DNA from 3 places in the Chromobacterium sp. ATCC 53434 genome. Region 2 is predicted to be linked to each of the others. Evidence: predicted binding sites of a transcription regulator. Region 2 holds the regulator's gene; each other region holds the start of a gene.
The links. Region 2 encodes sigma-54, which starts transcription at its own class of promoters, with help from an activator protein. Its sites were predicted from a motif close to CTGGCACGCTTCATGCTT; they were not measured.
Positions count from the first base shown of each region.

Region 1 (4,396 bases), 1.9 Mb from region 2:
CGCAGATAGCGCGGCGGACTGTCCTCCTGCGGATCGAGCAGGTAGCCGTGAAGGCCGTCGGGCAAGCCGGCCACCGGCCGCAGCGAGATCTGGCCGGCCAGTTCGTAGACCAGCCGACGCGTCAGTTGCAGCTCGGCGTTGGACAGGCGGTTGGCGGCGGTCAGGCCCAGCAGCAGGATCTGGCGGTAGATCACGGCCAGCGCGTCGTCGCCGGCCAGCGCCTTGTCCTGCCAGCCCCGGCTCAGGGCCAGCGCGTGCAGCTGGTGGCAGTCGAGCCAGAAGCCGTCGGGCAGCGGGCAGTAGTATTGCTGGCTGATGTTCAGGTATTGGCGCGCCGCCAGCATCGTGTACAGCAGCAGCTCTATCTTGGGTTGGTCGCGATCGAGCAGCGCGTTGCGGGCGAGCTTCTCGTTCAGCGTCTGCTTGAAGGCGACGAACAGATTGGCGAACAGCTTGACGCCCAGCATCGCCAGCAGCCGGGTTTTCGGCGAGGACAGGATGTCGCTGTGCTGGGTTTCGCCCTCCAGCAGAGGATAGTAGCGGTCCAGCGCCTTCAGATAGAGCTTCAGCAGCTTGTAGCGCTGCATCGGGTCGAGCGGAGTGCGGCCGAGGTGGTACAGCCCCTGGCCGAGCAGCCTGCCGCATTCCGGAAGGTCGGCGTAGGGCAGGCGTTCCAGCCAGGCGGCCACGCTGGCGGGTTGGGTATCGACGAGTTGCGGGTCCATATCCTTTTTCGGCAAGGCGAGTGACAGCATCTGGACAAGGCTCCGTCGGGGGCGGGCGGTCGCGGCCGTTTCAGGGCAGCGCGGCGGGATCGTGTCCGATATCCCCGGCGCCGGACAGCACTTCGTCCAGCGCGGCGCAGCTGGCCTCCACCAGCCAGTCCATCTCTTCGTTGTTCAGCGTATACGGCGGCATGAAGTAGACCGTTTTTCCTATCGGTCGCAACAGGCATCCGCGTTTCAGCATGGCCGAAAAAAAAGCCAATGCAAAGTCCGACCGCGAAGTGTCGACGTCGAATGCCCAGATCATGCCGCAATGGCGGAAATGGCGGATTTCCGGCCGCGAGGCCAGCGGCGCCATCCTGGCGGTGAATTCCGCGGCCTTGGCGCGGTTGCGCTCCAGCACCCGCTCGTCCTCGAAGATGTCCAGCACCGCCAGCGCGGCCGCGCAGGCCAGCGCGTTGCCGGTATAGCTGTGCGAGTGCAGAAAGCCGCGCGCGACCTCGTCGTGATAGAAGGCCTGGTAGATCTCGTCGCGGGTCAGCACGCAGGACAGCGGCAGGAAGCCGCCGGTGATGCCCTTGGACAGGCACAGGAAGTCCGGTGTGATCCCGGCCTGCTGGCAGGCGAAGAAGCTGCCGCTGCGGCCGAAGCCGACGGCGATCTCGTCGGCGATCAAGTGCACCTGGTATTGGTCGCACAGCCGCCGCAGCTCGCTCAGATAGACCGGGTCGTACATCGCCATGCCGGCCGCGCCCTGCACCAGCGGTTCGACGATGACGGCGGCGATTTCGTCGCCGCGCTTGGCCAGCAGGTTTTCCAGCGAGCGGGCGGCGCGCAGCGCGACGTCGGCGGCGGTCTCGCCGTCGGCGGCCTGGCGTGCGTCCGGCGACGGCGTCCGCAGCGCCGGCTTCAACAGCTCGGCGTAGGTCGACGAGAACAGCGGCACGTCGGTGACCGCCAGCGCGCCCACGGTTTCGCCGTGATAACTGTTCTCCAGACTGACGAAGCGGGTTTTTTGCGGTCGGCCGACGTTCTTCCAGTAGTGGAAACTCATCTTCAGCGCGATCTCGGTGGCGCTGGCGCCGTCCGAGCCGTAGAAGGCGTGGCCGAGGCCGGACAGCGCGGCCAGCCGCTCGGACAGCTCCACCACCGGCCGGTGCGTGAAGCCGGCCAGCATCACGTGCTCGAGGCTGTCCAGCTGCTGGCGTATCGCCGCCTTGATGCGCGGATGGCCGTGGCCGAACAGATTGACCCACCATGAGCTGACGCCGTCCAGATAGCGCTTGCCGTCGAAGTCGCTGAGCCAGACGCCGTCGGCGGAGGCGATCGGAACGATGGGCAGCCGCTCGTGGCGTTTCATCTGGGTGCAAGGATGCCAGACGGCGGCGAAGCTGCGCTCCAGCCAGGCTTGGTTGCTCATGCGGTGGGCTCCTGAAATGGGGATGGTCGATGCTAGCACAGCCGGCGCCGCCGCTTCGATGTGACGAAAAACGTCAACTTGTGCCGATCGGCGGCAGGTTAGTCGTCGTCATCGCCGCGGCAAAGCCGCTTGCAGCCGGCTGGCATGTTTCCTGCTCTGTATCCAACCACAACAATCGCGGGCCCTCCGGCCCGGCTTGCGCGCATGTAAGGGAAGAGGCGGAGAGGCGTTCCGGCATCGGCCGGCGGTCCGATCCGAATTTGGCTAAAGCTTGGCAACCCGGGAGTTCAACATGAAGACAAGACAGATTCAGCAGGGCTTCACCCTGATCGAGCTGATGATCGTGGTGGCCATCGTCGGCATTCTGGCCGCCATCGCCATTCCGGCCTATCAGGACTACACCAAGCGGGCGCGGGTGACGGAAGGTCTGGCGCTGGCCGACGCGGCCAAAACCGCCGTCACCGAGTACTACTCGTCCAACAACGCCTTCTCCACCACCGGCACCTCGCCGTACAACACCTCCTACGGCCTGGCCGGCGCGGCGTCGATCACCGGCAACTCGGTCAGTCAGGTGGCGGTGCTGGCCAGCGGCGTGATCCAGATCACCTACAACAGCACGGTGTCCAGCGGGGCCTTGCTCGACCTGGTGCCCGCCATCACTTCCGGCTCGGTGACCTGGGCCTGCACCTATACCGGCTCCGGCGCCACCGCGATCGCCGCCGGTTCGCAGCTGCTGGCCAACTGGGTGCCGACCAGCTGCCGTCAGTAAGCATGGATTGACGGCCGGCGCGACGAGAGGCACTGCGGTGCCTCTCGCTTTTCCGGCGCCGGCCGCCGTCATCCGGAGACTACGACGGGAGCGCGCACATGCAGAGCAGAATCGAGCAACGAGGCTTTACCCTGATCGAACTGATGATAGTCGTCGCCATCGTCGGCATATTGGCCGCGCTGGCGATTCCGGTCTATCAGGACTACGTCAGGCGGGCGCGGGTCACCGAGGGCCTGGCGCTGGCCGACGCCGCCAAGACCGCCATCGGCGAGTACTACTCGAGCAAGAACGCCTACGCCAGCACCGGGACTTCGCCGTACAACACCTCCTACGGCCTGGCCAGCGCGGCGTCTATCACCGGCAACGCCGTCAGCCAGGTGGCGGTGCTGGCCAGCGGCGTGATCCAGATCACCTACAACAGCACGGTATCCAGCGGCGGATTGCTGGACCTGGTGCCGACGCCGGGGTCCGGCACGATGACGTGGTCCTGCACCTATACCGGTTCCGGCACCACGGCGATCGCCGCCGGCTCGCAGTTGCAGGCCAACTGGGTGCCGACCGCCTGCAGGCAGTAGGCCCCGGCGCGCGCCGCTTGACGGGCGCATGGGTATAATCACCCCATTCGATCGCGGATGGCGCAGATGGACAGTCAAACCCAGCCGGCCGGCAAGGCCGGCCTAAATGATTTCCCGCTATACGTCTTTTTTTGCTGCTGTTTCGTCTTTCCCTTTCTCAATTGCCTGCGCTTCACGCCGCTGCAGGACTGGTGGACCAATGCCTTCGTGGTGCTGGCGGTCGGCGTAGGCGGTCTGTTCGCGATCCGCGGCGGCGGCGCGGTGCGGCTGTCCGCCTCGGCGCCGGCGCTGGCCGCGCTGCTGATGCTGCTGTCGCTGAGCAATGGCTTGCTGCTGCGGAATTACCAGCCGGCCATTCTCGGCATCGCCAGTCTGGCGGTGATGCTGCTGCTGGCCATGTTTCTGGCCAACCGCGTCCGGCCGGATCTGACACGCGTCTGCGAGATACTGGCGTCCTGCCTGATCCTGGGCAGCTGCCTGCAGATCGTGTTGGGCGGCATACAGCTGCTGGACCTGGCGCGCCGCTGCGAGGGGCTGGTGATGTTCAACGCGCTGGCGCCGACCGAGGTGATGGGCAATGTCGGCCAGCGCAATCAATACGCGCAGTATTTGAGCTGGAGCGTGGTGGCCTCGTGCTATCTGTACGGCCGCGGCCGGCTGCGCGCCGGCTTCTGCGCGGCGCTGGTGCTGTTCCAGCTGTTGTTCCTCACCTGGTCCGGCGCGCGGCTGCCGCTGGCCTATGGCCTGGGCCTGTGCCTGCTGGCCTGGTTCTGGCAGCGGCGCGGCGGCGGGGACGAGACGCTGCTGCGGATGCTGCGGGCGCTGATCGCGGCGATGATCGTGCTGGCGCTGGTGCAGCTGTTCAATGAAGAGATCGTCTGGGCGCTGAACCGGCTGGGCCTGCCGA
Region 1 covers NZ_CP025429.1:4,278,658-4,283,053, reverse strand. The annotation lists gene CXB49_RS19010 (hypothetical protein) at 1-725, opposite strand, end outside; gene CXB49_RS19005 (adenosylmethionine--8-amino-7-oxononanoate transaminase) at 796-2,145, opposite strand; gene CXB49_RS19000 (pilin) at 2,438-2,914, shown strand; gene CXB49_RS18995 (pilin) at 3,013-3,489, shown strand; gene CXB49_RS18990 (PglL family O-oligosaccharyltransferase) at 3,556-4,396, shown strand, end outside.
Region 1: the regulator sigma-54 is predicted to act here: its motif matches at 2,285-2,302, upstream of CXB49_RS19000 (pilin).

Region 2 (4,396 bases):
TGGGCCGTTCGCCGCGCACCATCGTCGCCGACAAACTGGCGGCCGAGGCCGGCTTTTTGATGAAGCAGCACCAGATCACCAGCCTGGTGGTCGTGGACGAGGCCGGCAAGCTGGCCGGGGTGCTGCACATGCACGACCTGCTGCGAGCAGGCGTATTTTGATTCCGCCGTCCGCGCGCCCCGCGGACGGCCGCAAGGACCAAGCAATGCGCATGATTTCCGAGCAGGCCCGCAAGGTGAAGCTGCTGATCATGGATGTGGACGGCGTGATGACCGACGGCCGCATCTACTACAACGCCCAGGGCGAGGAAAGCAAATCGTTCTATGTTCAGGACGGCCTCGGCCTGCGGCTGCTGCAAGGCACCGGTGTGCAGCTGGCCATCATCTCCGGCCGCGCCGACCGCTGCGTCGAGCACCGCGCGCGCGCGCTGAAGATAGACCACTACTACGGCGGCGTGCACGACAAGAAGGTCGCGCTGGCCGACCTGCTGGACAAGACCGGCCTGAGCCTCGACGCCTGCGCCTTCATCGGCGACGATCTGATTGACCTGCCGATCCTGACCCGCGTCGGCCTGGCGGTGGCGGTGCCCGAAGCGCCGCCGCAGGTGCGCCAGCACTGCCATTACGTCACCGGCAATCCGGGCGGCCACGGCGCGGTGCGCGAGCTGGCCGAACTGATCATGCAGGCGCAGGGCACCTTCGACGCCGTCGTCGCCGGGTATCTGGCATGATGAAGCTATTGCGCTCGCACCGGCTGTTCCCGATATTGCTGATCGGCCTGACCGCGCTGCTGACCGTGTGGCTGGACCAGATCTCGCGCTGGGACAGCCACCGCCGCGACCTGGATCCAGACAAGCCGGAGTACGTCGCGGAAAGCATGGTCGCCACCCGCTACGACAAGCAGGGCCTGCTGCTGGACAAGCTGATCGCCAGCCGGATGTGGCAATATCCGGGCAAGCCGGACGCCTATTTCGAGAATCCCGACCTGTACCAGTATCAGCAAGGGACGCTGCAATACCGCGTCATCGGCGAAAGCGGCCGCTACAACAACAAGAACCAGCAGGCTTTCTTCGACAAGAAAGTCGTTTTGATCAAACCCGCAGACAGCAAGCAACCGGAAACCCGGCTGGAAAGCAGCGCGATGTTCGTCGACACCGGCAAACGCTACGCCAGCTCGAAAGCACCGTCGGTGATACACCACGGCAATTCGGTGGCCAACTCGATAGGCTTCACCTACCAGGAGCCGCTGGGCCTGCTCCACCTGCTGTCCACAACCAAGATCACCTATGCCAAATAAGTCCCGAATCGCATTGGCCAGCCTGCTGCTGGCCGCCTCCGCGCTCGCTCAGGCCGAACAGGCCGACCGCAACAAGCCGCTGGAAATCACCAGCGACAACGGCTGCACCATGGACCAGATCAAAGGCGTTTCCGTCTGCACCGGCAATGTGGTCGTGGTGCAGGGCACGCTGCGCCTGAACGCCGACAAGGTGGTGGCCACCCAGGACAAACAGGGCAACCAGACCTTGCAGGCCACCGGCCGCATCGTCACCTTCCGCCAGAAGATGGACAACAACGGCGGCTGGGTCGAAGGCCAGTCCAGCAAGCTCGATTACAATAGCGCCGCCCACAGCGCGGTGCTGACCGGCAACGCCCGCGTCAAGCGCAACGGCGACCTGGCGATAGGCACCGTGATCACCTACGACACCCAGAACGAGACCTACCAGGTGCTCGGCGGCGGCAGCGGCGCGGCAGCCGGCAAGGGCGGCCGCACCACTGTGATCCTGCAGCCGAAGAACACCGCCTCGCAGCCCGCGGCCGCCAAGCCCGCCGCCGGAGCCGACCCGCGATGAGCCCCAGCATACTGACCGTTTCCCGCCTGAAGAAGCGCTTCAAGAAGCGCACCGTGGTCAAGGACGTCTCGCTGAGCATTGAGAGCGGCGAAGTCGTCGGCCTGCTCGGCCCCAACGGCGCCGGCAAGACCACCAGCTTCTACATGATCGTCGGCCTGATCGGCGCCGACGACGGCGACATCCGGCTGGACGACGCCTCCATCACCCGCTATCCGATACACCAGCGCGCCCAGCTCGGCCTAGGCTACCTGCCGCAGGAGGCGTCGATCTTCCGCCGGATGACGGTGGAGGAGAACATCGCCGCCATCTTGGAAATCTCCGGCCGCAAGGGCAAGGAGCTGGAGAAGGAGCTGGATCTGCTGCTGGACGACCTGAACATCGGCCATCTGCGCGACAGCAACGCGCTGTCGCTGTCCGGCGGCGAGCGGCGCCGGGTCGAAATCGCCCGCGTGCTGGCCACCCGACCGCGCTTCATCCTGCTGGACGAGCCGTTCGCCGGCGTCGACCCGATCGCGGTGATCGACATCCAGAAAATCATCTCCTTCCTGAAGGAACGCGGCATCGGCGTGCTGATCACCGACCACAACGTCCGCGAGACGCTGCGCATCTGCGACCGCGCCTACATCATCAGCGACGGCTCGGTGCTGGCTTCCGGCCAGCCGGAGGAGCTGGTCAACAACGACAAGGTGCGCGAGGTCTACCTCGGCGAGCACTTCCATCTGTAAGCGGCGATGAAACAGGCCCTTCAGCTCAAGGTCTCGCAGCAACTGACGCTGACGCCACAGCTGCAGCAATCGATCAAACTGCTGCAGCTGTCCACGCTGGACCTGCAAGCCGAGGTGGATCGCTTCCTGCTCGACAACCCGCTGCTGGAGCGCGGCGACGAGCCGCACGACGGCGAAGCCGCGCCGGACGGCGCCGACAGCGGCGCCGGCGAAACGCAGGACGCCGACGGCCGTGACGACGGCGCCGGCGAGCTGCTGGACTGGGGCGCAGGCGCCCGCCAGGGCGGCGACGACGACTATGATCCGATGCTCAACGTGCCCAGCCAGCCCAGCCTGCGCGAGCACCTGCTGGCGCAGCTGGGGGAGATCGCGCTGAGCGACCGCGACCGCGCGGTGGCCTGCCTGCTGATCGAAGAGCTGGACGACGACGGCTACCTGCCGCTGGACCTCGACGAGCTGGCCGGCAATCTGCCGCTGGAGCTGCAGCTGGACAGCGACGAGCTGGCCATCGGCCTGACACTGCTGCAGCAGTTCGATCCGGCCGGCGTCGGCGCGCGCTCGTTGGCCGAATCGCTGCAACTGCAGCTGTTGCGGCGGCCGGCCGACGAGCCCGGCCGCGCGCTGGCGCTGGAGATCGCGCGCGAACACCTGGAGCTGCTGGGCGGGCGCGACTACGCCAAGCTGAAGAAATTGTTCGGCTGCCAGGACGAGGCGCTGCGCCAGGCGCAGGCGCTGATCTCCCGGCTGAACCCCTACCCCGCCAGCGGCTACGGCCACGGCGACATCCACTACGTGATTCCCGACATCGCGGTCAGGAAGCTGCGCGGCCGCTGGGTCGCCGAACTGAACCGCTCGGCGATGCCGCGGCTGCGCGTCAACCGCCTGTACGAGCGACTGCTGGCCGACAAACGCGGCGCCGGCGGCGAACTGGCCGGCCCGCTGCAGGAGGCGCGCTGGCTGGTAAAGAACATCCAGCAGCGATTTGACACTATTCTGAAAGTGGCGGAAGCTATCGTTGAACGGCAGCAATCGTTCTTTGAACATGGCGAAGTGGCGATGCGGCCGCTGATCCTGCGCGATATCGCGGACGAGATCGGCCTGCACGAATCCACCGTTTCCCGCTCGACCAGCCAGAAGTACCTGCTCTGCCCGCGCGGCCTGTTCGAGCTCAAGTACTTCTTCGGCAGTTCGCTGGAAACCGACGGCGGAGGGGAATGCTCCGCCACCGCCATCAAGGCTCACATACGCGGCATGATAGACGGCGAGGACCGCGCGAAACCGCTGTCCGACAGCGCCATCGCCGACGCGCTGGCCCGCCAGGGAATACAGGTTGCCAGACGCACCGTAGCCAAGTATCGTGAAGCCATGCAGATTCCGGCGGTGAATCTGCGCAAGGCGCTGTGACAGGCCTTGAGAAATACAATGCCGCCCGGCAACCCGACCGGGCGGTCAACACCAGAAGGAGCTAGGGTATGAACCTCAAAGTAACTGGCCTGCACCTGGAAGTCACCCCGTCGCTGCGCGAATACATCGAAAACAAACTGGAGCGCATCACCCGCCACGTCGACCATGTGATCGACATCTCCGTTACTCTCTCGGTGGACAAACTGGTTCAAAAAGCGGAAGTCAACGTGCACCTGTCCGGCAAGGACATCCACATCGAGGCGTCCGAGGCAGACCTCTACGCCGCCATCGATCTGCTGATGGACAAGCTGGATCGCCAGGTGTTGAAGTACAAGGAAAAGCTGACCGAGCATCGCGCGCAGGGCACCGGCCAAAGTTCCGGCGAAGCTGTGCAAGCCTCGCTGTGACGCGACTCTGA
Region 2 covers NZ_CP025429.1:1,040,991-1,045,386, reverse strand. The annotation lists gene CXB49_RS04940 (SIS domain-containing protein) at 1-161, shown strand, start outside; gene CXB49_RS04935 (HAD family hydrolase) at 206-730, shown strand; gene lptC (LPS export ABC transporter periplasmic protein LptC) at 727-1,296, shown strand; gene lptA (lipopolysaccharide transport periplasmic protein LptA) at 1,286-1,849, shown strand; gene lptB (LPS export ABC transporter ATP-binding protein) at 1,846-2,574, shown strand; gene CXB49_RS04915 (RNA polymerase factor sigma-54) at 2,581-3,978, shown strand; gene hpf (ribosome hibernation-promoting factor, HPF/YfiA family) at 4,047-4,385, shown strand.

Region 3 (4,396 bases), 300 kb from region 2:
GCGCCTGCCCCAGCAGCACCGGCATCGCCTCCAGGCTGTCCGCGCCGTCGTCGCCCGCCTGGTTTTCCGCCAGCGCCCGCTCGATCAGCAGCACCGCCTGGTCGATGTCGAAAGGCTTGGGCAGATATTCGAAGGCGCCGCCCTGGAAGGCCGACACCGCGGAGTCGAGGTCCGAGTGCGCGGTCATGATGATGACCGGCAGCTGCGGATGCTCGGCCTTCACCTTGGCCAGGAATTTCAGCCCGTCGGTGCCGGGCATGCGGATGTCGGAAATGATCGCCTGCGGGGTGTCGTCGTACAGCGCGTTCAGCGCGTCGTCGGCGCTGGAGAAGCTGTCGAAGCCGATGTCGGCCCGGGTCAGCGCTTTTTCCAGCACCCAGCGTATCGCCTTGTCGTCGTCTATGATCCAGACCGGCTTGGCCATGGTGTTTCTCCTGTTGTTCTTGTCGGGGCGTTCAGCCGGCGGCGTCGGGGCCGAACGGCAGCAGTACGGTGAAGCAGGTCTGGCCCGGGCGCGACTCGAATTCTATGCTGCCGCCGTGCTGGTGGACGAAGGCCTGCGCCAGCGTCAGTCCCAGCCCGGTGCCTTCGGCTCGGCCGGTGACCAGCGGGTAGAAGATGTGGTCGCGTATGTCGTCGGGAATGCCGGGGCCGTCGTCGACGATCTGCAGTTTCAGCGCCAGCTGGTGACGCTTGCGCGCCAGCGTGATCTGGCGCGCCACCCGCGTGCGCAGCACGACGCGGCCCTGGCCGCGCAGCGCCTGCACCGCGTTGTTGACGATGTTCAGCACCACCTGGATCAGCTGTTCCTTGTCGGCCGACAGCATCGGCAGGCTGGTGTCGTAGTCGCGCGTCAGCGCCAGGCCCTGCGGATGCTGGGCCAGCGCGATGCTGCGCACCCGCTCGAGCACTTCGTGGATGTTGACCGGGCCGCGGCTGTGGCTGCGGTGCGGCGCCAGCAACCGGTCCACCAGCGTCTGCAGCCGCCGCGCCTCCTCGGTGATCACCTCGGTGTACTCTTTCAGCTCCGGCCGGTCGGCCAGTTCGTGCTCCAACAGCTGCGCCGCGCCGCGTATGCCGCCCAGCGGGTTCTTGATCTCGTGCGCCAGATTGCGGATCAGCTCGCGGTTGGCCTGATGCTGCAGCAGCAAGCGTTCCTCGTTGGCGATCTTCAACTGCTGGTCCAGCGGCCTGAGTTCGATCAGCGCCAGGCCGCCGTCGATGTCGATGGGGGTGATGGTCAGCGCCACGTGCAGCGCGGCGCCGCTGTGCTGGGCCTGCAGTTCCAGATCGTGTTCGATATAGCTGGCGCCCTGGCGCAAGGCGGTGTCCAGCGCCTGCCGCAGCGCCGGGCAGGGCTGGAACAAGTCGGTCAGTCCGTGGCGCAGCAGCTCGCGGCTGCCCAGCGCCAGCAGGTTCTCGCAGGCGGGGTTGACGAAGCGCAGCGCGGCGTCGGCGTCGCAGATCAGCACCGGCGTGTCGAGCAGCTCCAGTCCGGCAAAGCTGGGTATGGGCATTGGGGTCCGCTTGTGATGATGATGGGCTGGCGGCGGGGGCCGCGCCGATGTCTCAGCAATAAGCGCGCCAGCCGGCGCGACGCCGGATGATGCGGGGGCTGGCGCCGTCGGCGGGCAGGGTCGGCTCAGTTTGCACCAAAATGGTGCATTTTGCTACTGCATGCCCAGTTCGCGCTTCAGCGCGTCGACATTCTTCTCGCGGTCGGTCACCTCGTCCTGCAGCTTCTGCACGCGGTCGAGATATTTCTGATAGTTGCGCGCCTCGTTGCCGAGCCGGACGGCCTTGCCCTCGGTTAGCGCCTGCTTCGCCGCGTCCAGCGCCTTGGCCTCGTTGGCCAGTTCCTGTTCCAGAATCTTCTTGCGGCCGCCGTCGCGCTGCTTCTGGGTGCCGGCGTCGACATTGGGATAGCCGCCCGACGCCGCCGGCTTGGCCGGCGCCGAACCATTTTTTCGGCTGGGATAGGACGACAGCGGATTCAGCTTGATCGGCTGCGCGCCGCGAAGCGGCACATTGGTATAGGTGACGTTGCCGTTCGCGTCGACGTACTTGTAGATGGTGTCGGCCTGGGCGGCGCAGCAGGCCAGCAGCAGGCAGAGGGCGAGTGTCTTCATCGTGCGTGACTGGATTAGGTGGCATCTGCATGATAAGCAAATCCGGCGGCCGCGTCATATGCGCGTTCGGACGGCTGACACGAAAACGGCGGCCACGAGGGCCGCCGTCCGGTCTGCCGCGCTTGAGCCGGCTTACAGCGAGTAGTACATCGCGAATTCCACCGGGTGGGTGGTCATGCGGGTCAGGTTGACTTCCTGCATCTTCAGTTCGATGTAGGCGTCGATCCATTCATTGGAGAACACGCCGCCGCGGGTCAGGAACTCGCGATCCTTGTCCAGCGCGTCCAGCGCCTCGTCCAGGCTGGCGCACACGGTCGGGATCAGCTTGTCTTCTTCCGGCGGCAGATCGTACAGGTTCTTGTCGGCGGCGTCGCCCGGGTGGATCTTGTTCTGGATGCCGTCCAGGCCGGCCATCAACAGCGCGGAGAAGCACAGGTACGGGTTGGCCAGCGGATCCGGGAAACGCGCTTCGATGCGGCGAGCCTTCGGGCTGGCCACGTGCGGGATGCGGATCGAGGCGGAACGGTTCTTCGCCGAGTAGGCCAGCTTCACCGGCGCTTCGTAGTGCGGCACCAGGCGCTTGTACGAGTTGGTGCCCGGATTGGTGATGGCGTTCAGCGCCTTGGCGTGCTTGATGATGCCGCCGATGTAGTACAGCGCGGTGTCGGACAGGCCGGCATAGCCGTCGCCGGCGAACAGGTTGACGCCGTCCTTCCAGATCGACTGGTGCACGTGCATGCCGGAGCCGTTGTCGCCGACGATCGGTTTCGGCATGAAGGTGGCGGTCTTGCCGTAGCTGTGGGCGACGTTGTGCACGACGTATTTCAGGATCTGGGTCCAGTCGGCGCGTTGGGTCAGCGTGCTGAAGCGGGTGCCGATCTCGTTCTGGCCGGCGGTCGCCACTTCGTGGTGGTGCACCTCGACCGGCACGCCCAATTCTTCCAGCAGCAGCACCATCGCGGAGCGGATGTCTTGCGAGGAGTCGACCGGCGGGACCGGGAAGTAGCCGCCCTTGACGCCCGGGCGGTGACCCATATTGCCGCCCTCGAATTCCTCGGCCGACGCCCAGGCCGCTTCCTCGGCCTTGATCTTGACGAAGCAGCCGGACATGTCGGTGCCCCAGGTGATGCTGTCGAAGATGAAGAATTCCGGCTCCGGGCCGAAGTAGGCGGTGTCGCCGTGGCCGGAGGCCTTCAGATAGGCTTCGGCGCGCTTGGCGATCGAGCGCGGGTCGCGGTCGTAGCCCTTGCCGTCGGCCGGGTCGATCACGTCGCAGTGCATGAACACGGTCGGTTCGTCGAAGAAGGGGTCGATGCGGGCGGTGGCCGGATCGGCCATCAGCAGCATGTCGGATGCCTGGATGCCTTTCCAGCCGGCGATGGAGGAGCCGTCGAAGGCGTGGCCGCGTTCGAACCAGTCGTCGGCGTCTTCCAGCAGCACGTGGGCCGGGATGGAGACGTGCTGTTCTTTGCCGCGGGTGTCGGTAAAGCGCAGATCGACAAATTTGACGTCGTTTTCTTGGATCAGCTTGACTACGTCGGCTACTGCCATGGTTTATCTCCTGAAAGGCAACGTGCACCCAAGGGCAAGTGCGTAAAAATCGGTACGCCCGGCATTAAGCAGGAAGCGTGCCAGCTCCAGAATCGTTGTTGTTGCATTGTGTCATAGCCGAATGGGCTTAGCCAGCCGGCCGGAATGACCGCGCGCGGGCCAAGTTGGTGCTCGTCAAATCGGCCCGCACCATTATGGTGCGATTTGCCAGCGGCCGCCGTCGGGCAGATAATCGCCAACATAGGCGATCCGTGTTGCAGGAGGAAAACAGCATGAGCAAAACCAGCCAGATACTGCAGGCCGCGCAACGGCGCGCCGAGCAGCTGGACCTGCCCTATAGCGGCGCGGTCCTGCCAGACGAGGCTTACGAATTGATGCAGGGCCTGCCGAAGGCGGTGCTGCTTGACGTGCGCAGCCACGCCGAATGGCAATTCGTCGGCACCGTGCCGCAGGCGGTGAACATCGAGTGGCGCAGCTATCCCGGCATGGCGCCGAACCCGAATTTCCTGGCCCAGCTGACCCAGCAGGTCGATCCGGAGGCGGTGCTGTTGGTGATCTGCCGATCGGGCGCCCGCTCCGACCAGGTGGCGCGGCTGGCGGCGGCCAACGGCTATAGCGAGGTGTACAACGTGCTGGAGGGCTTCGAGGGCGACCTGGACGCCGACGGCCATCGCAACTCGGTCGGGGGCTGGCGCCGGCGCGGCCTGCCGTGGGTG
Region 3 covers NZ_CP025429.1:737,040-741,435, forward strand. The annotation lists gene ntrC (nitrogen regulation protein NR(I)) at 1-424, opposite strand, end outside; gene glnL (nitrogen regulation protein NR(II)) at 456-1,517, opposite strand; gene CXB49_RS03395 (DUF4124 domain-containing protein) at 1,671-2,129, opposite strand; gene glnA (glutamate--ammonia ligase) at 2,262-3,680, opposite strand; gene CXB49_RS03405 (rhodanese-like domain-containing protein) at 3,953-4,396, shown strand, end outside.
Region 3: the regulator sigma-54 is predicted to act here: its motif matches at 1,571-1,588, upstream of glnL (nitrogen regulation protein NR(II)).